Regions from separate parts of the Roseburia intestinalis L1-82 genome, predicted to be linked through region 1. Evidence: riboswitches for the same ligand, from Rfam matches in the RefSeq annotation. Region 1 holds a riboswitch; the other holds the start of a gene.
The links. Region 1 has a riboswitch for FMN ahead of ribD (bifunctional diaminohydroxyphosphoribosylaminopyrimidine deaminase/5-amino-6-(5-phosphoribosylamino)uracil reductase RibD). Riboswitches for the same ligand answer to the same signal wherever they lie in the genome.
Positions count from the first base shown of each region.

Region 1 (9,884 bases):
AAAGTCCCCTTCATTCTCACGGTCTTCATCATCTGTCACAAGAATAATTTTTCCTTTTTTCAATTCTTCCAATGCCTGTTCCACTGTATCAAATTTCCTCATTATACTTCTTCCTTTCAAAATCCGTTGGAAAGTAAAAATTCCTTCGTGATCTTACTCTCCGTTGTTTTTTCTTTCTTCCGGTTCAAAAAATGCTCAATGTACTTCCCGATACAGTCATTTTCCAGATTTACCGTATCCCCCGCCTTTTTGTGTGCAAGAACCGTACACTGCGCCGTATGCGGGATGACAGACACCATAAAACTCGTCTGTGTCGTTTTTGCAACCGTAAGGCTGATCCCATCCACCGCGACAGAACCCTTTTCAACAATGTAGTGCATGATCTTCTCCGGTGCTTTCATGGAATAACAAATCGCGATTTCGTCTGATTTGACCTCACAGATCGTTCCGGTTCCGTCAATATGTCCTGTCACGATATGACCGCCAAATCTGCCGTTTGCCGCCATCGCACGTTCCAGGTTCACCGGACTTCCCGCCGCTGCTTCTCCAATCGATGACCTCCGCAGCGTTTCGTGCATTACATCGGCGGTAAAATAGTTTTTTCCAAAAGATGTCACTGTAAGACAGATTCCATTTACGGCAATGCTGTCACCAATTTTGATATCCTCTAATACTTTTTCTGCCTCTATTTTCAGTCTGGCAGAATTGCCTTTCCGGTCTGCTGTTATGATCCTTCCGACCTCTTCCACAATTCCTGTAAACAAGTTTTCTCCCCTCCCTGCTTTTTACGGTATGTTCAAAACCTTATGTATCTGTTTCCCTCTCATTTATTTTTCAGTTCCCCGGCGATCAGAATGTCCTCCCCCACCTGCTGTACCCTCTGACTGACCAGGCAATACGCGTCATCGGGATAATCCACGCCTATTCCTGCAACCGGACTTTTGGCATCTGCTCCGCCAAACAGTTTCGGTGCCACATACGCATACACCTCATTGACGATCCCGGCTTCTAACGCCGACCAGTTCAGCATGGCACCGCCCTCAAGCAATACGCTCTCGATCCCGTCTGCTCCGAGCTGCCGCATCAGTTCTTTTAAATCCACTTTTCCATCCGCATGTTCTGTCACTATGATCCGGCATCCATATTTCTGATATTCCCTGATCTTCGCCTCATCCTGACAGCAGGTTGCAATGATGGTATTCTGCTCCTCTGCAGTCTGCACGATCCGGCTCTTAAGCGGTATCCGCAATGTCGTATCACAGACGATCCTGACCGGGTCTTTTGTCTGCGGCAGACGGCAGTTTAACATTGGATCATCCGCGATTACCGTGCCTGCCCCAACCATGATTCCGGTCATTTCATGCCGCATGCGGTGTACCTGTTCTCTTGCCGCCTCTCCGGTGATCCATTGCGATTTTCCGGATGCCGACGCTATTTTTCCATCCAGTGTCATCGCATATTTCATCCGCACATAGGGCAGTTTTGTCTGGATATAATGAAAAAATACCCGATTTTGGTACTCACATTCCTCCTGTAAAACTCCTTCCGTCACCAGGATGCCCTGCTCCCTTAACTGCCGGATCCCGGCTCCCGCCACAAGCGGATTGATGTCTTCCGCCCCAACAAACACATGGCTGATCCCGGCTTCTATGACCGCCTGTGTACACGGAGGCGTTTTCCCGTAATGGCAGCACGGTTCTAATGTCACATAAAGATCTGCTCCTGCCGGATCCTCTCCCCTGCTCCTGCAATCCGCCAGCGCTTCCCGCTCTGCGTGAAGTCCGCCAAATTTTTTATGATAGCCTTCCCCGATGATTCTGTCCTCTTTTACAAGAACCGCACCGACCACCGGATTTGTCTTTGTCCATCCTCTGCCAAGCTCTGCAAGTTCCATTGCCCGGCGCATATATCTTTCCTGCTGCATGAATACCTTCCCTTTCCTGCAAGATAAAATCTGCAATCTCTGTTGCTTCATGACGATAGAATACACGCTCCGGGAATATTCTATTGCCATAAAAAGAAGCTCTGAACACGATCGTTCAGAGCTTCTTAAAACCGGATTTTAGGGATTTCTAAAATGACATATTTTAAAAACCGGGATACCATGCGAAACTTTTTTCCGTTTCTGATATCCGGCAGGATATCTAATTTTTGCAGCAATAAAATACGCGCTCCGCGAACATTCTATTGTCACAAATAAAAAGACTCTGAAATAAAACTATTTCAGAGCCATGTATGCATTATCTTACCAACCGTTTAAAACGATCCTTTAAATCCTGCTTATCCATATCTTCTTTCATCCAGACTATACTGTCGGCTTCGGAATTACACCGAATCATGCCTTACGGCTCGTGGGCTATACCACCGGTAGGGAATCACACCCTGCCCTGAAGATCATATTCTATTTTTATGTGTCTGAGTATAACACGCTTTCTTAAAATGTCAATACTGTTTTTCAGACCAAATTTTACTGCAGCATATAAATAAGTCCAAAACAGCCGGCTCCACAGTTACTTGTAATCGCTGCTGATGCCTCCTGCATGTAGATCTGATCAAATTTTTTATACTTTTGCACTTCCTCTAAAATCATATCTTTCGTCTCTTTCGAACAACCCGCAGATGTTATAAATAAGACTTTCTGATCAATCGGCGACCATCGCGCCATCTGCGCGTGTATATATTTTTTATAAACATCCTGTGTATTTCCAAAAAAGATCGCTGCCGGTACAATTTTCTTTTTGTGCAATGCCAGAACCGGATGACACTGCAGCATCTCTGTCATTTTCCATACCTGCTTATTTAAAAGTCCACTGCGGTAAAGCTGTTTCGAACTGTCTAAAATAAAGCTTGTCTGTATTTTAGGCTGTATTGCTTCCAGACTCTGTAATACTTCATCCAGATCCTTATTTTTCAGCACCATATTCGCCGCATGCATAACCATCAGGCCTGTACCACTCGACAAATGACCGGAATCAAACACCTGCACATGGGAAAATCCGGCTGCCGCCTGGCTTGCATTCTCAAATCCCTTTCCGGATCCTGAAGCAATACTGATATGCAGTACCTGTTCCGCCTCCTCAAGCAGATTTCCAAAAAATGTCTCATATTCCCCGACTGTCGGTGCTTCCGACTTAGCATACTGATCTTTTTCAATATAAGACAGCAGACTGTCTGAATGGATTTCCACCATATCCTCGTAATGCCCATATTCCGTATTTACAAAATAATGCATGACCGGTATTCCAAGCTGCCGGATCACATCATTCGGCAGATCCACAACGTTGTCCGTGCTGACGATCAGCCTTTGCTTTTTCTTCTGGCCCAGAATACGGAATCCGTCCATCTCACTGACTTCATCCGGATCGATCATATATTCAATGCGCTCTTTTGGCAGATAACGGAGAAGCATTGCCTCAAAAAGGATTCCATTGATCGGTTTCGCAAGATAATCAGAAAATCCCATTTTACGATACTTTTCTTCTGCACCAGACATTGCATTGGCAGTCAGCGCAATAATCGGCGTTTTGCGGCAGAATCCACCCTGCTGGTTGCGCACCAGATCCATGGTTTTTTCACCATCCATCTCTGGCATCATGTGATCCATAAAAATCACATCGTAATTATTTTTTGCCGTCAGCTTCAGACATTCCATTCCACTATGCGCCAATGCAAGCTGGACTTTGGTTTCCCGAAGCAGTTTTTTAGCGACAAGCAGATTCATATCATTGTCATCCACAACAAGAACTTTTGCTTCCGGTGCTTCGAAACTCTTTTTATAGGAGGATCTCTGATGTCTTGATGAACTATTATAATTGAGATTTCCAAGCGGCGTGGCATTTACAATTTTCTGTGGAATCGTAATCGTAAATGTAGAACCTTTCTGATAAATACTGTCAACCGTGATCTGACCACCCATCAGATTTACAAGCTGGCTGCAGATAGAAAGTCCAAGGCCTGTTCCCTCGATTCCTTTTGTGCTGCCTTCATTGACCCGTTTAAAACTGTCAAACAGGTATTTCATATCATCCTGACGGATTCCCATACCGGTATCGATCACAGCCATTTTTAAAAGGATTTCGTCCGCTCCCGTCTGCTCACTCTCCACAAACAGCGTGACGGATCCCTTTTGCGTATACTTGATCGCATTACTTAAAATATTGGTTAAAACCTGTTTGATCCTCATCTCGTCGCCATAAAGCATGGATGGCAGTTTTTCAGATACATTGACACAAAATTCCAGATTTTTCTCATGTGCACGGATCCAGGTCGTGTTTACAATTTCACTGAATAATTCTCCTGTCTCATAACGCGCCGGAACAACTTCCATTTTCCCCGCCTCAATTTTGGACAGGTCTAAAATATCATTGATCAGGGACAAAAGCATCTTACTTGCACTCTGGATATTATTGGCATTCTCAATAATATCGTCTGACAGATTCTCCTCCCGAAGTGTCATTTCATTTAATCCTATGATCGTATTGATCGGCGTACGGATTTCATGGCTCATATTTGCAAGGAAACGGCTCTGTGTATTCATTGCGGCAACTAACTCCGCCTGCTGCTTTTCATTTTCTTTTCTCTGATATTCAGAGAGTGTGATCTGGATAAACATAAACGCACAGGTCAGAAAGATGGTTATGACCGCACTCACGATAATATCCCCATAAACTACAGATTCCGATTCCATATAAGTGATCCGTTCCGGATGAACATATGCAGTGTAAAAACAATACGCATCCGCAATGATCGTTATAACAGTTCCCGCGGCAAGACTTTTCCCCCGCAGCAGGAAAAAAAGCGAGATGAAACCAAGAACAAACCAAAGCGGCATACCGCTTTTTAAGCCTCCGGAGCGCAGAAACGTAACTGGAAGAAAAATTCCATTCAGCCCTGACATCAGAATGAAAGAACAGAGATCATATTGCTGGAATTTATTTCCTGCCCAGAAAAGCATGCCCATAAAAAGCGCCCCGGCAAATAATGCTGCGACATTTTTTATCTCCATTCCCTCGGCAAGCGTATAAACTCCCCCCACTGCCATCGCGATCGTTCCAAGCAGCGACATAAAGCGGAATAACTGTGCATGAATTGAAACATCTTTCCGGATCAGTACCTGGATAATTCTGTCACTCAGCTTACTCATTGTCCGCACCTCCCCATTTTTTTAATGTTTCCGCAGCACTGATAAAATCAAACAGTTCAATCTGGGCTTCCATATCAGCGATCAACTGTGCATCCGAATCCGCCATCGAACTGCCCGTCTCATTTTTTATCATCTCTAACAGCTTCATTGCCTCTGCCTGGTCAAAATTGTCGATTGCTGCCGATAGTTTCTGCACTGGATTTTTTTCTTCCCCCACCGTCACATACTTAGACAGCCCATCAAGGATCGAACAGTAGTCTGCGATCAGCTCCGTATGGTTTTGTATGATATAATTTTCATCCCCATGCTCACATGCCTCCTGCATCCTCTTTGCCCTTTTTGAAAGCTCTTTTGCACCGATCGTAAGACTTTGTCCTTTCAGGGAATGTACATTGATCTTATAATTTTCCCAGTCTTTTTTATCATACAGCTCCTGTAATGTCTGGATCTGACTTCTTCCCTGTTCATAAAAACACTGCACGATCTCCATATAATCCGCTTCATTATTGTCAAAGTAGGAAAGCCCAAGCCGGCGGTCAATTCCTGCAGCCTCAAATTCTTTCCCTCCTTCTTTGAATTGTCCGGATAATCCACTGTTTTCTTCTGTCTTGCAGGTAACCTGTTCCTCTCCCGTATCTTTTTCAATAAACATGCTTAAATATTTGCGAAGGACACGTTCCATCGCAGATTTTTCAATCGGTTTCGCAACAAAATCATCGAATCCTTCCCTGATCAGCATCTCTCTGGCTCCGCCTATGGCGTTGGCTGTCAGTGCAATGATCGGTATTTTCCGTTCACGGAACCGCGGTAATTCATGAATCCTGTGCATACATTCCACGCCATCCATTTCCGGCATCATATGATCCATAAACACGAGATCATAGCTTCTGTCACTGATTTTATCAATTGCCTCACTACCGCTCAATGCCGTATCGATCGTGATGCCATAATGGCTTAACAGACTTGAAACAACTTTTAAATTCATGGCACTGTCATCCACTGCAAGAATTTTGGCTCCTTTTACACGGAATCTGTCATGATGCCACCGTTCGTCGTATGCGTCCTGCTGAAGTTTTTCTCCATTCAAAATGGTTGCAACCGAGAATACATGCATCGGGCGATAGATAAGCAGAACTTCCGGTCCGATTTTTTGCAGATCACAATCCCTGTTTGCCATGACAACAACTTTCATTTTTGCAGTCAGGCTGTCAAAATAACTTTGATCTATAAAATATTCGACATCCGCAACAAACAAAAACTGATAATTTTCATGATCGATGCGGTTTTTTAGTTCATGCATGGTCGAACAGCGCACGGCATCTACATGAAGCTGATCGACCATCCTCTGTATACATTCAAGATATCCGTCACGAAGCTGTCCGAAACGGTATCTTTCGAGATCCATATAAAAAATGATCTTTTTATCTCCGGCATCACGCACGGATACAAGCGGCATATCCGTCAGTACTCTCTGTGGAATGATAATAGAAACCGTCGTCCCTGCATCAGGAACACTCTCAATATGCATATGTCCATTCATTTTTGCAATCATTTTACGTGAGATTGCAAGACCTAAGCCAATGCCCCCCGCACGCCGGTCACGGGTCGTATCTACCTGATTGTATGTGTTTTCCAGTGCATCTATATTTTTTTCGCTCATCCCGATTCCGGTATCTTTCACCTTTACCATAAGATTGATGCCGTATGATTCCTTGCGGGCGCCGACAAACAAAATGACACCACCGGCATCTGTAAATTTGATCGCATTGTTGATGAGATTTAAGATAATGCGATATATTTTCTGACTGTCTCCAAGCAGGTTATTCGGAATATCCGCCTCACAATCCACAATGATCTCAAGATTCTTTTCTTTATTCCACACATGTGCCATGTTAACCACATCATTGATCACAGACGTAATGTTATATGGTTCTTCCACCAGCTCCATCGTGTCATTTTCAAGTTCTGAAAAATCCAGGATATCTGATACCAAAGACATCAGATTCCTGCCCGCAACTGTAATATCATACAGCTGTTCCTTTGTCGTATCATCCACTTTCGCATCCAGTAATTCTGATCCGATTCCGATGATAGAATTTAACGGTGTACGGATCTCATGCGAAATATTTGCCATAAAATCATCTTTTGCCTGTTTGGCATCCTCGAGTTCACGCATTGTCTCATTGAATTCCATATCATGCTGTATACGGTTTTTTAACTGTTTATTTTCCATGATCTCGAGAATAATGATCGCAAAAAACTGCATAAAAAATTCCATTTCCCGTATCGGATTATCATAACTTACTTTATCTAACAGGAATGTATCAAGACAAAACAAAAAGATCGTTGCTACCAACGAAATATAATTGATCTCGATCAGATCAAAAAGAGACAACATCACAACACTTGCTGCTACTGTTGCCATGGTAAGAGACGAACCGTCCGTGAATACCGTATATAAAATAATATTCATCCATATCATAACAGAACAAAATAACTTCGCCAGTCTGCTGTACCGTCCTGTCAGCATCCGAAGTCCGATACTCGCCAAAAGCCCACAAATTATCACCGCAGCTACCCAGCTTGGCCATTTTAAATAAACTGCTGCCACTACCATATAAACAGTATATATGAAATAAAGTACATACGGGATCACTCCCGCCCTGTCCTTTTTGATTTCTCTTATCATAACGTCCCCTCTCATTCACTTATGTCTGTAATTTCCCTCTGCAATTCCAGAAATATCTCTGTAAGGTTCGGATCAAACTGAGAGCCGCTATTTTCCTTTATAATTTCAAACACCTTAGATGCGGGACGGATTGCTTTCTTATAACACCGGTCCTGATATAATGCATCAAAAACATCAGCAAGTGCCATGATCCTTGCACATAACGGAATCTCCTCCCCGGATAATCCATCCGGATAGCCCGTACCGTCCCATCTTTCATGATGATATCGTGCTATTTTTCTGGCAATATCCACATATTCCTCATGTTCCACATTTCCGATGATCCGGTCAATGATCTCACACCCGGCTACCGTATGCTGTTTCATGACTTCAAACTCTTCGTCCGTCAGCCGTCCCGGTTTTAAAAGAATCGCATCTGGTGTTTTTATTTTTCCAATATCGTGAAGTACCGATGCCTTTACTGTATTGAGCTCATAATTATGATCAAGGATATCCGGATACATCCCCTTTTCCCTCAACGCTTTTGTCAGTATCTGTACATAATTCTGGGTATTTTTTACATGAAGTCCCGTACTGCCATCACGGCTCTCGATCAGGTTGGCGATACCGGTAATCACTTCATCCTGCATACGCGTCATTTCCGCAACCTGCGAGGCGACCATCTCTTCTAAATGATTCTGGTACTGTCTGTTCTCTAAAATTCGTTTCACACGGCTGACTAATACCTGGGAAACAAACGGCTTCCCGACAAAATCCATAGCCCCTGCCTCAAAACATTTTGTTTCTGTTTCAGCATCATTATCACCGGTCAGAAACACAACCGGTATCATAGATCCATTTTCAAGTTCCCGAATCTTTTTCAGTGTTTCAAATCCGTTCATTTCCGGCATATTTACATCCAAAAGGATCAGATCCGGTGTCACTTTTGAAAGAAGTGACAATGCCATTTTCCCAGATGTAGTCGCAGAAATACGAAATTCTTCCCCCAGAATCGTCTGTGCTCTTTTGAGATTGCCCGGATCATCATCTACCAGCAGGATCAGTTCTTTGTTACTTGTCTGCATACGTTTCTCCTTTGTAAAAATCTGAATTGCCCGACTCCTTTACACGTAGGAATGATCTACTTTGATAACCACGTAATAATTATTTCCAAGACGTTCCCTTACCTGTGATGTAATACGTGCTGCCAGCTCATCATCCTGTATCTGAAACTTATACGGTATCAGGACATCAAATATAATATTCGTATGTGTCGGTCCCGTTACAACGCGGAAATCATGCATATTGATCCGCTCATCAATTCCCTTGATAATAGATATTACCGCCGCTTTCATCTCGCTGACATGTTCATCCGATGTCACGATCGGATCCATATGTATCGTCGCATCACAGCCTAACTTTTCTTTTAATTCATTTTCAACATTATCAATAATATCATGGATCTCTAAGATATTGCCCTCCGCAGGTACTTCCGCATGCAGTGATACCATCTGTCTTCCCGGGCCATAATCGTGTACGATCAGGTCATGGATTCCACAGATCTCCTCATGTGCCATTACGATCTGATCGATCTTCTGCACAAATTCCTCCTCCGGCGGCTGCCCTAAAAGCGGATTTAAGGTATCTTTCGCAGCTCCGATGCCCGCAAACATGATAAATACACCAACTAATGCACCACAATAGCCATCCACATAGATTCCGGTAAAATGTCCGATCAAAGCTGCCACAAGTACCACTGCTGTTGCGCAGGTATCGCTCAGACTGTCGGTTGCCGTTGCCTTCATGGCAGCAGAGTCAATTTTTTTTGCAACCCCACTGTTATAAAGATACATATACAGTTTTACAAGAATCGAAATAATGAGGATCACAACCACCATTACGGAAAACTCTGTTTCTTCCGGATGAATGATCTTTATAATAGAATCCCTGATCAGTTCATACGCCATCAAAAGGATTGCTGCCGCAACGATCAGTCCCGATACATATTCGATCCGTCCGTGGCCAAACGGATGCTCCGAGTCCGGTTTTGCTCCTGCCAGCTTAAATCCGATC
Region 1 covers NZ_LR027880.1:394,825-404,708, reverse strand. Annotated here, with positions in the region: gene RIL182_RS01995 (bifunctional 3,4-dihydroxy-2-butanone-4-phosphate synthase/GTP cyclohydrolase II) at 1-102, opposite strand, end outside; gene RIL182_RS01990 (riboflavin synthase) at 117-764, opposite strand; gene ribD (bifunctional diaminohydroxyphosphoribosylaminopyrimidine deaminase/5-amino-6-(5-phosphoribosylamino)uracil reductase RibD) at 824-1,924, opposite strand; FMN riboswitch at 2,285-2,399, opposite strand; gene RIL182_RS01980 (DegV family protein) at 2,468-5,143, opposite strand; gene RIL182_RS01975 (hybrid sensor histidine kinase/response regulator) at 5,136-7,832, opposite strand; gene RIL182_RS01970 (response regulator) at 7,844-8,896, opposite strand; gene RIL182_RS01965 (cation diffusion facilitator family transporter) at 8,936-9,884, opposite strand, start outside.

Region 2 (9,884 bases), 1.3 Mb from region 1:
AGTCCTGAACTGTCTAATCCCAAAATTTTCATTGTAAGCTCCATTCCCGCATGAACGAACTGTTTTATCAGCCCTCATGCTCTTTTATGGTAATTTTCCGGTAATCAAATCCTTTTTCAAGATCCTTTTCAATCGTCACATCATAGCGTTTATCCGGAAGGATCTCTTCAATCAGGTTTGCCCACTCGATCATGCACAGACCTTCCCCGTAAAAGTAATCCTCATAACCGATCTCGTCCATCTCCTCGATGTCGCCGATCCTGTATACATCAAAATGATAAAACGGCATTCTTCCTTCTTCATACACCTGTACAATCGTAAAAGTCGGGCTCGACACAGGTTCTGTGATGCCAAGTCCGTCTGCGATTCCCTGTGTAAAAACAGTCTTGCCAACGCCAAGGTCTCCCACAAGCGTGTACACATCTCCCGGCTTCGCCGTTTCCCCGATCTTTTTCCCAAGCGCATGTGTCTCTGCCGCGGAAAATGTCTCATAAACGGTTTCTTTCATAATTCAGTCCTCCATGTTTTTATGAGGTAAAATATCTGCCATGCACAAATTTATTTTAATTTCACACGGTACTTCGGCAGTTTTTCTTTTGCAATTTCTGCAAGTTCACGGCATTTTTCCCCTAACTGCTGCCTTGGGATCACATAGGCATTCACACGGTTGCTGTACACCAGCACATTATTTTTCGTGGACACCATCTTATAGACCTGATCCCACATCAGTTTTGCATCTGCATCCCCCTGTGTCACGGAAATCCCTTCTCCGTCCACACAGTAATGCAGGCTGTTTTTCAATACCTCTGACGCCGCAATGCGCTGTTTCGAACGAAGATAAAGTGTCACCGGCATGTAAAACAGTATCAGCGCTCCAAGCAAAATACCAAGAACCGTATAGGATGCTCCGCGTTCACTGTATTTTGTACCTGCCGCAGCAAAACAGACGACTGCCGCTATCACGGAAATCCACCCGGATGCACCAGTGTATGTCTGGTACAGGTTAAAACGAAACATGTCCTTTGCGGTCAATGTTATATCAAATTCCAATCTCATCGTCAATCCCCCACCATTTTAGAATCAGCTTAGTATAACATTTTTTGAAAAAAAAGAAAAGACGCATTCTTTTTCTGCGTCTTTTCTCTCTGAAAACTCGTTACTGTCCACTCGTACCTCGTTCCAGTAACGGATTTTGCCGATGCTTCGCATTCCAAATCGGCAAAATCTGCTACCACCACTGTATCATACGGCATTTTCAGTTCAGAAAATGCCTGACTGTAAACAGTAACGAAACCTCTGTTAGCTCCTGCTTATGACTGTCTTCCCTTTAAGATCGGAGAAATGTGTTTGTAGGTCACAAATGTGATGACTACGGAAAACATTCCTTTAATAAAGGTAAATGGCATATTAAAGCAGATTAAACACTGTAAAATACTCTTCATGGACGGAGCAATCAGCTGATATGCTCCAAGCACTGCCTCCTGTGGCATGAAATTGTAATAGACCGGATATACCAGAAAGTAGTTTGAAACAATGCTGAAAGCACCCATGATCACTGCTCCTGCAATGGAACCGATCAGTGCGGTCGTTCTTGTCTTTTTGTACTTATAAAGAAGCCCTGCCGGCAGTACAAATGCCACACCCAGAATAAAGTTTGAAAGCTCTCCAACTCCTCCTGTGGATGTAATGAACAGATGAAGTACATTTTTTACCAGGCAGATGATCACACCACAGAGCGGCCCCATGGCAAATGATCCGATCAGTGCCGGAAGTTCTGAGAGATCCATCTTGATAAATGACGGCATAAACGGCACGGAAAAATCCAGAAACATCAGGATATATGCCACTGCGGAAAGCATAGCTGTCACTGTCAGATATCTTACATTGACTCTTTTTACGGTTACTGTTTTATTTGTTGCATCCATTTCACTCGTCTCCTTTTCTCTTTTCGGAAAATGCGAGGGATTGTAAGCGTGTTTTTGTCTGCGAAATATCTCATACAATAAAATGCACATTTTGTGAGCATTCTGCTGTCTGAATACGACAAAACCCCGGATGTAACCATCATCCGGGGTTCTATCATGTAACAGAAACGTCTTTTCTGACGTCTTATCATTCACATGCTTATCTTCTCTCATCCAGACTATACTGTCGGTTCCGGAATCTCACCGGATCAGCTGCCTTAGCAGGTCACGGACTTTGTAAATGACTCTGATCATTATCAGGACTCTACATCACCGTCGGTCGGGAATCTGCAAATCTTACTGCATCACCCTGCCCCGAAGAATTAATATTATTTTTACGCTCTCTATTGTATGCATGTTTTTCTGATCTGTCAACCATTAATTTTCATCGTGAGTGCGATGCGCTGTTTTTTCAGGTCAACATCCAATACCTTTACCTCAACGATATCGCCGACACTGACCACTTCCAGCGGATGTTTGATAAAACGGTCACTCATCTGTGAAATGTGTACCAGTCCGTCCTGATGGACTCCGATATCCACAAATGCTCCAAAGTCGATCACATTCCGGACCGTTCCCTTTAAGATCATGCCCGGTTTTAAATCCTTCATTTCAAGGACGTCGCTGCGCAAAATCGGCTTTGGCATATCCTCTCTCGGATCACGCGCCGGTTTTTCAAGTTCTTTTACGATATCCTGCAGTGTAATCTCTCCCACGCCAAGTTCTTCTGCCAGCTTTTTATAGTTGGAAATTTTTTTGGAAATGCCGTCTAATCTGCGCTCTTTCACATCCTCCGTCGTATAGCCGAGACGCTCTAACAGTGTCTTTGCCGCTGCATAACTCTCCGGATGTACACCGGTCGCATCCAGCGGATTTTTACCATCGTTGATGCGCAGAAAACCTGCACACTGCTCATATGCTTTCGGTCCTAATTTTGCTACTTTTAAGAGCTGGTTTCTCGCCTCAAACCGGCCATTTTCCTCACGGTATGCCACAATATTTTTTGCAACTGCCTTGCTGATACCGGAAATGTATTCAAGCAGGGATGCAGATGCCGTATTTAAATCAACGCCGACTCTGTTTACACAGTCCTCCACGACTCCGCCGAGTGCCTCGCTTAATTTTTTCTGGTTCATATCGTGCTGATACTGACCGACACCGATCGATTTCGGATCGATCTTTACAAGCTCTGCAAGCGGATCCTGCAGGCGGCGTGCCATGGATGCCGCGCTTCGCTGTCCTACGTCAAACTGTGGAAACTCCTCCGTTGCAAGTTTACTTGCAGAATATACGGAAGCTCCTGCCTCGTTGACAATGATATACTGTACTTTGACCGGGATCTCTTTTAATAACTCTACGATCACCTGCTCGGACTCGCGGGATGCTGTACCATTTCCCAGTGAGATCAGTGTGATGTGATATTTTGAGATCAGCTTCTTTAAAACCGCTTTTGCCTCTTCCACTTTATTTTGTGGTGCAGTCGGGTAAATGACTGTCGTATCGAGCACTTTTCCGGTCGGATCCACCACGGCAAGTTTACAGCCGGTACGGAATGCAGGGTCCCAGCCAAGTACAACCTGTCCTGCAATTGGAGGCTGCATCAAAAGCTGCTCTAAGTTCTTCCCGAATACTTTTATCGCACCATCCTCGGCTTTTTCGGTCAGGTCACTGCGGATCTCACGCTCAATGGCAGGTGCGATCAGACGGTCATAGGCATCTTCTATCACTTCTTTTAATACCGGCGTCGTCTGTGGGTTGTCGCGCACGATCACCTTTTTTTCAAGGTAACGCAAAATATCCTCGACCGGTGCCTCGATCTTTACCGTCAGGAATTTTTCATTTTCTCCACGGTTCAACGCTAAAATACGGTGTCCGGCAAGTTTCGCCACCGGCTCGTCAAATTCATAGTACATCTCATAGACAGACTCTGCTTCCGGGTCTTTTGCCGCAGAAATCATGCGTCCTTTTTTGACCGTCAGATCACGGATCCGGCTGCGGTAATCCGCCTCATCCGAAATGCTCTCCGCGATGATATCTTTTGCCCCGGCGATCGCATCCTCTGCGCTCGTCACTTCTTTTTCCGGATCAACAAATTTTTCTGCTTCCTCCTCTAAGGATGTGTTTAACATCTGTAACGTGATGATGCCGGCAAGCGGCTCTAATCCTTTTTCTTTTGCGATCGTCGCCCTGGTGCGGCGCTTTGGTTTGTACGGCCGGTAGAGATCCTCCACCACAACCATTGTTTCGGCAGACATGATCTGCGCTTTTAATTCGTCTGTCAGTTTTCCCTGTTCTTCAATGCCTGCAAGAACCGTCTCCTTGCGCTCCTCGAGATTTCTTAAATAAGTCAGTCTCTCATATAAATTACGAAGCACCTCATCGTTAAGTGCTCCGGTTGCCTCCTTGCGGTAACGGGCAATAAACGGGATGGTATTCCCTTCATCGATCAGCTTTACGGCTGCTTCAGCCTGATTTTTACGGATTCCGAGTTCCTCGGAAATCTTTGCAATAATATCCATAGTTACTCCTTTTTTCTCACCGGATTTTAACGTTTTCTCCGACGCAATATCTTTATTATAACGAAATGTCCACAGTGATTCAAGGTAACATTGTTTTTTTCCACACCGCATGATACACTATCCACATCATATTATTTATTTTCAGAAAGGCTTATTTATGGATCATCAGTTTTACAGACCAACGCCTGACCGGCATTCAAAACATATGGAAAATCTTTCCCTTATCATGGGGATCATTGCACTTTCAACGTTCTGTCTGGTTTATCCGGCATTAATCTGCGGTGCGCTCGGCATCGTGTTTGCACTGCTCTCACGCGGCGGTGAGACAACATTTTCCGGGCGTGCAAAGCTTGGGCTTACTTTAAGCAGCGTAGCGCTTGGCATTATTGTGCTGCTCTTAATTTATTCGGTGGTATTCGCTAACGTTTACTATGGTGGAATTGAAAATATGATGCGGGAAAGTTGTACATCGCTGGGGATTGATTATAATATGCTGTTTCCGCAGAACTGAGTTTTTTGTGGGAGATTCAGGGGGACAAAAGGTGGTTTGAAGGTTCGTGGGTGGCAGATTTTGCGCCGCTATTTTTTCTATCAGCATCTTCTATTATAAAAGGCTTATACCCCAGAAGAGGCGGACGATATTTTTTTCCATACAATTGATGATAAGGATTGCAAGTCCGATCCAGAGGTAACGGTCTTTATAGTGCATTGCAAGCGGCAGCTTATGGTGTGAGAGACGTTCGATCGTCTGGCTTAATAAAAACCACGCGCAGAGTACTGCTGCATACGGTACAAACGGATGTTCCAAAAAGGATATCAGAAAATGTCCCTGAAAGAGAGCACATACCGCTCTGGTTCCTCCACAGCCCGGACAGTAGTATCCGGTTACGGTGTGGAAAAGGCACGGGTAGAGATAGTTTTCGATACGAAATCCGGTTATTTTTGAAATGAGCAGATACACGCAGCAGATGACTGTGCCGCTCAGACCAAGTATATATAAAACATTATCTATTTTTTTATGTTCATTATTATTTCTTTTTTCCATTTGATATCTTAATCCTGTTCTTTTCCCATTGAAGTATATCTTTTAAGTGTTGACGCAAATGATGTTTCACAAAGTAGCGGCTGGCAAATCGCACAAAGCTGAGACTGGTTTGTGCAATTTGCCCACCAAAACACTAACACACACCATTTGCCATCAACACCCTCCCCCACATTTTATCAGAAATACACATCTATACAACCCCCCGCCACCTATGCTATAATTTATTCTAATTGCAGCAACGCTGTAACCGCTGCTGTATGATCTAAAAGGAGTTATTTACCGAATGAAACGCACATCAAAAGAACTCAAACGCATTGCGCGTGATATTTTAAATGACAGATACCGTGTTCCGATGGCAGCTTTTGCTGCCACAACACTGATCGCAACTGTGATCGAATCTCCATTTTCGTTTTCCATGGGAGATAATCCGACAAATATGCAGCTTGTGATCTCACTGATCGCAGAGCTTCTCATATCTGTTGTCTCTTTTGTGTTAGGATGCGGCGTGGCAAAGATCCATCTGTCCATGACACGCGGAAATGATTTTCTCGTCCGCGATATTTTTGATCCATTTAAGAAAAATACAGACCGATTTTTTATCGCGGGATTTTTATTTTTACTGATGATCTTTGTTTCCATGATTCCTGTGATCGGTGGTTTTACTTATGCAGTGATCGCAGATTTTTCAGTGGTTTCTATTGTAATTGCAGCAGCGACGGGAATCCTTTCTCTGATCTTAAGCTGTTATTTTATGCTTACCTATCATTTTATCGGATATATCACACTCGATCATCCTGAGCTTAAATGTCTGGAAGTTTTTAAAGAATGCAGACTTCTCATGCACGGCAACCGTCTGCGTCTGCTTTATATTCTGCTCAGTTTTATCGGATATGGCTTATTGGTTCTCTGTTCCTTTGGCATCGCATCCCTCTGGGTCGTTCCATATCAGACAGAAACACTCGTTATTTTTTATCTCGACTGCACCGACGAATTGAACCGGATCCCGGTACGCAGCTATGAAAAAACTGCTACAACCCAATTTTGATTCCACAACGCACTTTCCATCGAAGGTGCGTTTCTTATGGGATAAAAAAGTAAACAAAGGAGGATTCTATGAATCAAAACAATGAACCAATCCGTGATGCCTCAGTTCTTGGCATTCCAAAGATGCTGCTGCTCGGTCTGCAGCACATGTTTGCCATGTTCGGCGCAACAATTCTTGTCCCGATCCTGGTAAACAGTTATTTTGGGGAGGATGTCCTGCATGTTCAGGTTACCCTGATCTGCGCCGGTATCGGCACACTGTTTTTCCATTTTTGCACCAAATTTAAAGTTCCGGCTTTTCTCGGTTCTTCGTTCGCATTTTTAGGCGGATATGCCACGATCGCTTCCATGGATTCAGGTGTATTTGCTGAGATGTCGAATGCAGACAAACTGTCCTATGCCTGCGGCGGTGTTGTTGTTGCCGGACTTTTATACCTGATCTTAGCACTGATCATCAAGCTTGTCGGTGTCAAAAAGGTTATGCGTTTCCTGCCGCCGGTCGTTACCGGTCCGATCATCATCTGTATCGGTTTAAGTCTTGCAGGTTCTGCGGTAAACAACGCTTCTAAGAACTGGCTTTTAGCACTGATCGCCCTTGCAGTCATCATCATCTTTAATATCTGGGGAAAGGGCATGTTCAAAATTATCCCTATCCTGATGGGTGTTATCATTTCCTACTGTGCCGCTCTTATCTTTAATGCACTTGGTATGACAAATGCGGACGGTTCTGCAATCCTTGATTTTTCAAATATCGCAGCAGCTTCCTGGATTGGTGTTCCTGCATTTTCCATCTGCAAATTCAATATCTCTGCCATCCTTGTCATGGCTCCGATCGCACTTGCAACCATGATGGAACACATTGGAGATATCTCCGCGATCTCTGCGACTGTAAATCAGAACTTTATCGAGGATCCGGGACTGCACCGCACATTAATCGGAGACGGACTTGCAACTGCACTCTCCGCACTCTTCGGTGGTCCTGCTAACACAACCTACGGTGAAAATACCGGTGTTCTGGAATTAAGCCGTGTTCACGATCCGAAAGTGATCCGGTTAGCAGCATGTTATGCGATTCTCTTAAGCTTCATTCCAAAAATGGCTGAAGTGATCGGTTCTATGCCATCTGCGATCATCGGTGGTGTCAGCTTTATGCTCTACGGTATGATCTCTGCGATCGGTGTCCGGAATGTTGTAGAGAACCATGTTGATTTTACAAAATCCAGAAACCTTATCATTGCCGGTGTGATTTTCGTGTGTGGTCTTGGTTTTTCGGACGGTCTTACTTTTACCGTTGCCGGAACTTCTGTCACACTCACTTCCCTTGCCATCGCTGCAATCGCAGGTATCTTTTTAAATGCGATCCTGCCGGGAAATGATTACCACTTTGGAAAAGATCCGAAGATCGATGCAAACCGCGGTCTTGACATGATCCCGAATCTGCACGAAGATACCAGTTATGCAGATGATGAGGAATAACCTGCATGTCATCCGGAGAACTTTTTCATTCATAGAAAGTATTCACATACTGCACCAGCATCTGGTCTTACCGGTCAGATATAATAAATTTTGATTACTCCAAAATTTGCTGCCCCTCGCAGATACAGTGTTGCAACGCTGCTGCCTTCGCCGCGTCCTATTTCCTCCACTGCTCCAAAGGAACGCTTCAGTTCATTCTGCACTTTCCATTCTTTTGGTATATAGAGATTTGTCTCCCCAAAGTTATTTTCCACTTCGACCGACGCCGCTTCCCCTGCGATTATGGCATTGTCAAAATAAACGCTCATACTTCCAAAGTTATTTTCAAGCTGTGCATCGCAGAAATGCTCCGAATTGATATAACGGATGGCAGAGCCAAAATTATTTTCGCAGCGGATGTGTTCACCGCTGCACTGCTCACCGTTTGGCATACTCATTTGTTCATCCCAGTTTATGGTTTTTGTTTTCCAGTTTTTTCTTCGTACATCTTTAAAGATCATAGACAGACCGATACTTAAAAGCAATGCCGCACCAAGTATCGTCCAGCTTGTCAGTCCTAATTTTTCCAGCCCAAGAGGTTTTCTGTAAAGAATGCAGATAAAGGCTATTGCAAATACAATCGAATAAAAATTAACATCTTTTATCCCCTCAACAAACAGCCAGACAAACAGGACCGTCATAAAAATACCGGGCAAACCAACACCCAGTTCCATCCCTGTACTGCTGATCACCAGATACACTGCCGCAAGAAATATAAAAAATAATCCCCATGCAATATTTTTCTTTTTCATTGATGTAACCTTCTTTCTTCTAATTTGCTGATTAACGGTTTGTAATAATATCTAGAGACATACACCTTTTTGTGCGTGTTCTCAAATGCCACGACACTTGATGCCGTCAGGTTCCGATTAATGGAAAAAATATGAGAAGTATTTAAGATCGTCGATTTTGACACCCTCATAAAAAATCCCGGAAGTATTTCCTCTAATTCATACAGCTTGTATCCGGCCTCATACATATCATTTCCGGTGTGTGCCGCCACTCCATGATCCGCTGTCTCAAAGAACAAAATATCATTCATCGGAAGATAATACTCGGTATTTCCTTTGTAGAGGACGATCTTCTGGACTGCCCCGGCTGCCTCACTGACTGCTCTCTGAATGGCTGCAATCTGTTCTGTCATTCCACGGCAGCGGATAATGACTTCTTCCTCCGCCTGTTCATCCATTTCGATTTTAATTTTCATAACCTGTCTCCTTTTCTGTACTGACAGGTACATTATAAAAAACGAACCACCCGGTGTAAATGCTTTTACACCAAGTGGTTCGTTTTCCTATGGTAAGTGGTAAATTTTTTACATAATGCGGCTCATTGCGGAAAGTGCTCTGACAGCGGTCTGCAGATAAGGATTTTCTGTCTCATAGAATTTTCCTTCGTCTGCTTTTTCTGCAAATGCAGGATCTAACGGAATCTTTCCGAATACCGGAAGTGTCAATTCCGCTGCGACATCCTCGATATGGCTCTCGCCGAATAATTTGATCTCTTTTCCGCAGTCCGGACATTTTAAATAGCTGAAATTCTCGATCAGTCCAAGTACCGGAACGTGCATCATCTCTGCCATATTGTATGCTTTTTTAACGATCATCTGTACCAGTTCCTGCGGAGAGGTAACGATCACGATACCGTCGACCGGAAGTGACTGGAATACCGTAAGTGGTACGTCACCTGTTCCTGGCGGCATATCGACAAATAAATAATCAACATCTCCCCATACGGTCTCATTCCAGAACTGTTTTACCACACCTGCGATCACAGGTCCTCTCCAGATAACCGGAT
Region 2 covers NZ_LR027880.1:3,570,105-3,579,988, forward strand. Annotated here, with positions in the region: gene tsaB (tRNA (adenosine(37)-N6)-threonylcarbamoyltransferase complex dimerization subunit type 1 TsaB) at 1-32, opposite strand, end outside; gene tsaE (tRNA (adenosine(37)-N6)-threonylcarbamoyltransferase complex ATPase subunit type 1 TsaE) at 68-508, opposite strand; gene RIL182_RS16795 (YcxB family protein) at 559-1,056, opposite strand; gene RIL182_RS16800 (ECF transporter S component) at 1,311-1,925, opposite strand; FMN riboswitch at 2,123-2,291, opposite strand; gene RIL182_RS16805 (Tex family protein) at 2,336-4,483, opposite strand; gene RIL182_RS16810 (hypothetical protein) at 4,641-4,994, shown strand; gene RIL182_RS16815 (DUF2752 domain-containing protein) at 5,088-5,528, opposite strand; gene RIL182_RS16820 (DUF975 family protein) at 5,812-6,573, shown strand; gene RIL182_RS16825 (uracil-xanthine permease family protein) at 6,642-8,048, shown strand; gene RIL182_RS16830 (LiaF transmembrane domain-containing protein) at 8,123-8,839, opposite strand; gene RIL182_RS16835 (LytTR family DNA-binding domain-containing protein) at 8,836-9,294, opposite strand; gene RIL182_RS16840 (Mrp/NBP35 family ATP-binding protein) at 9,403-9,884, opposite strand, start outside.
Region 2: another riboswitch for FMN. It lies ahead of RIL182_RS16800 (ECF transporter S component); the one in region 1 lies ahead of ribD (bifunctional diaminohydroxyphosphoribosylaminopyrimidine deaminase/5-amino-6-(5-phosphoribosylamino)uracil reductase RibD).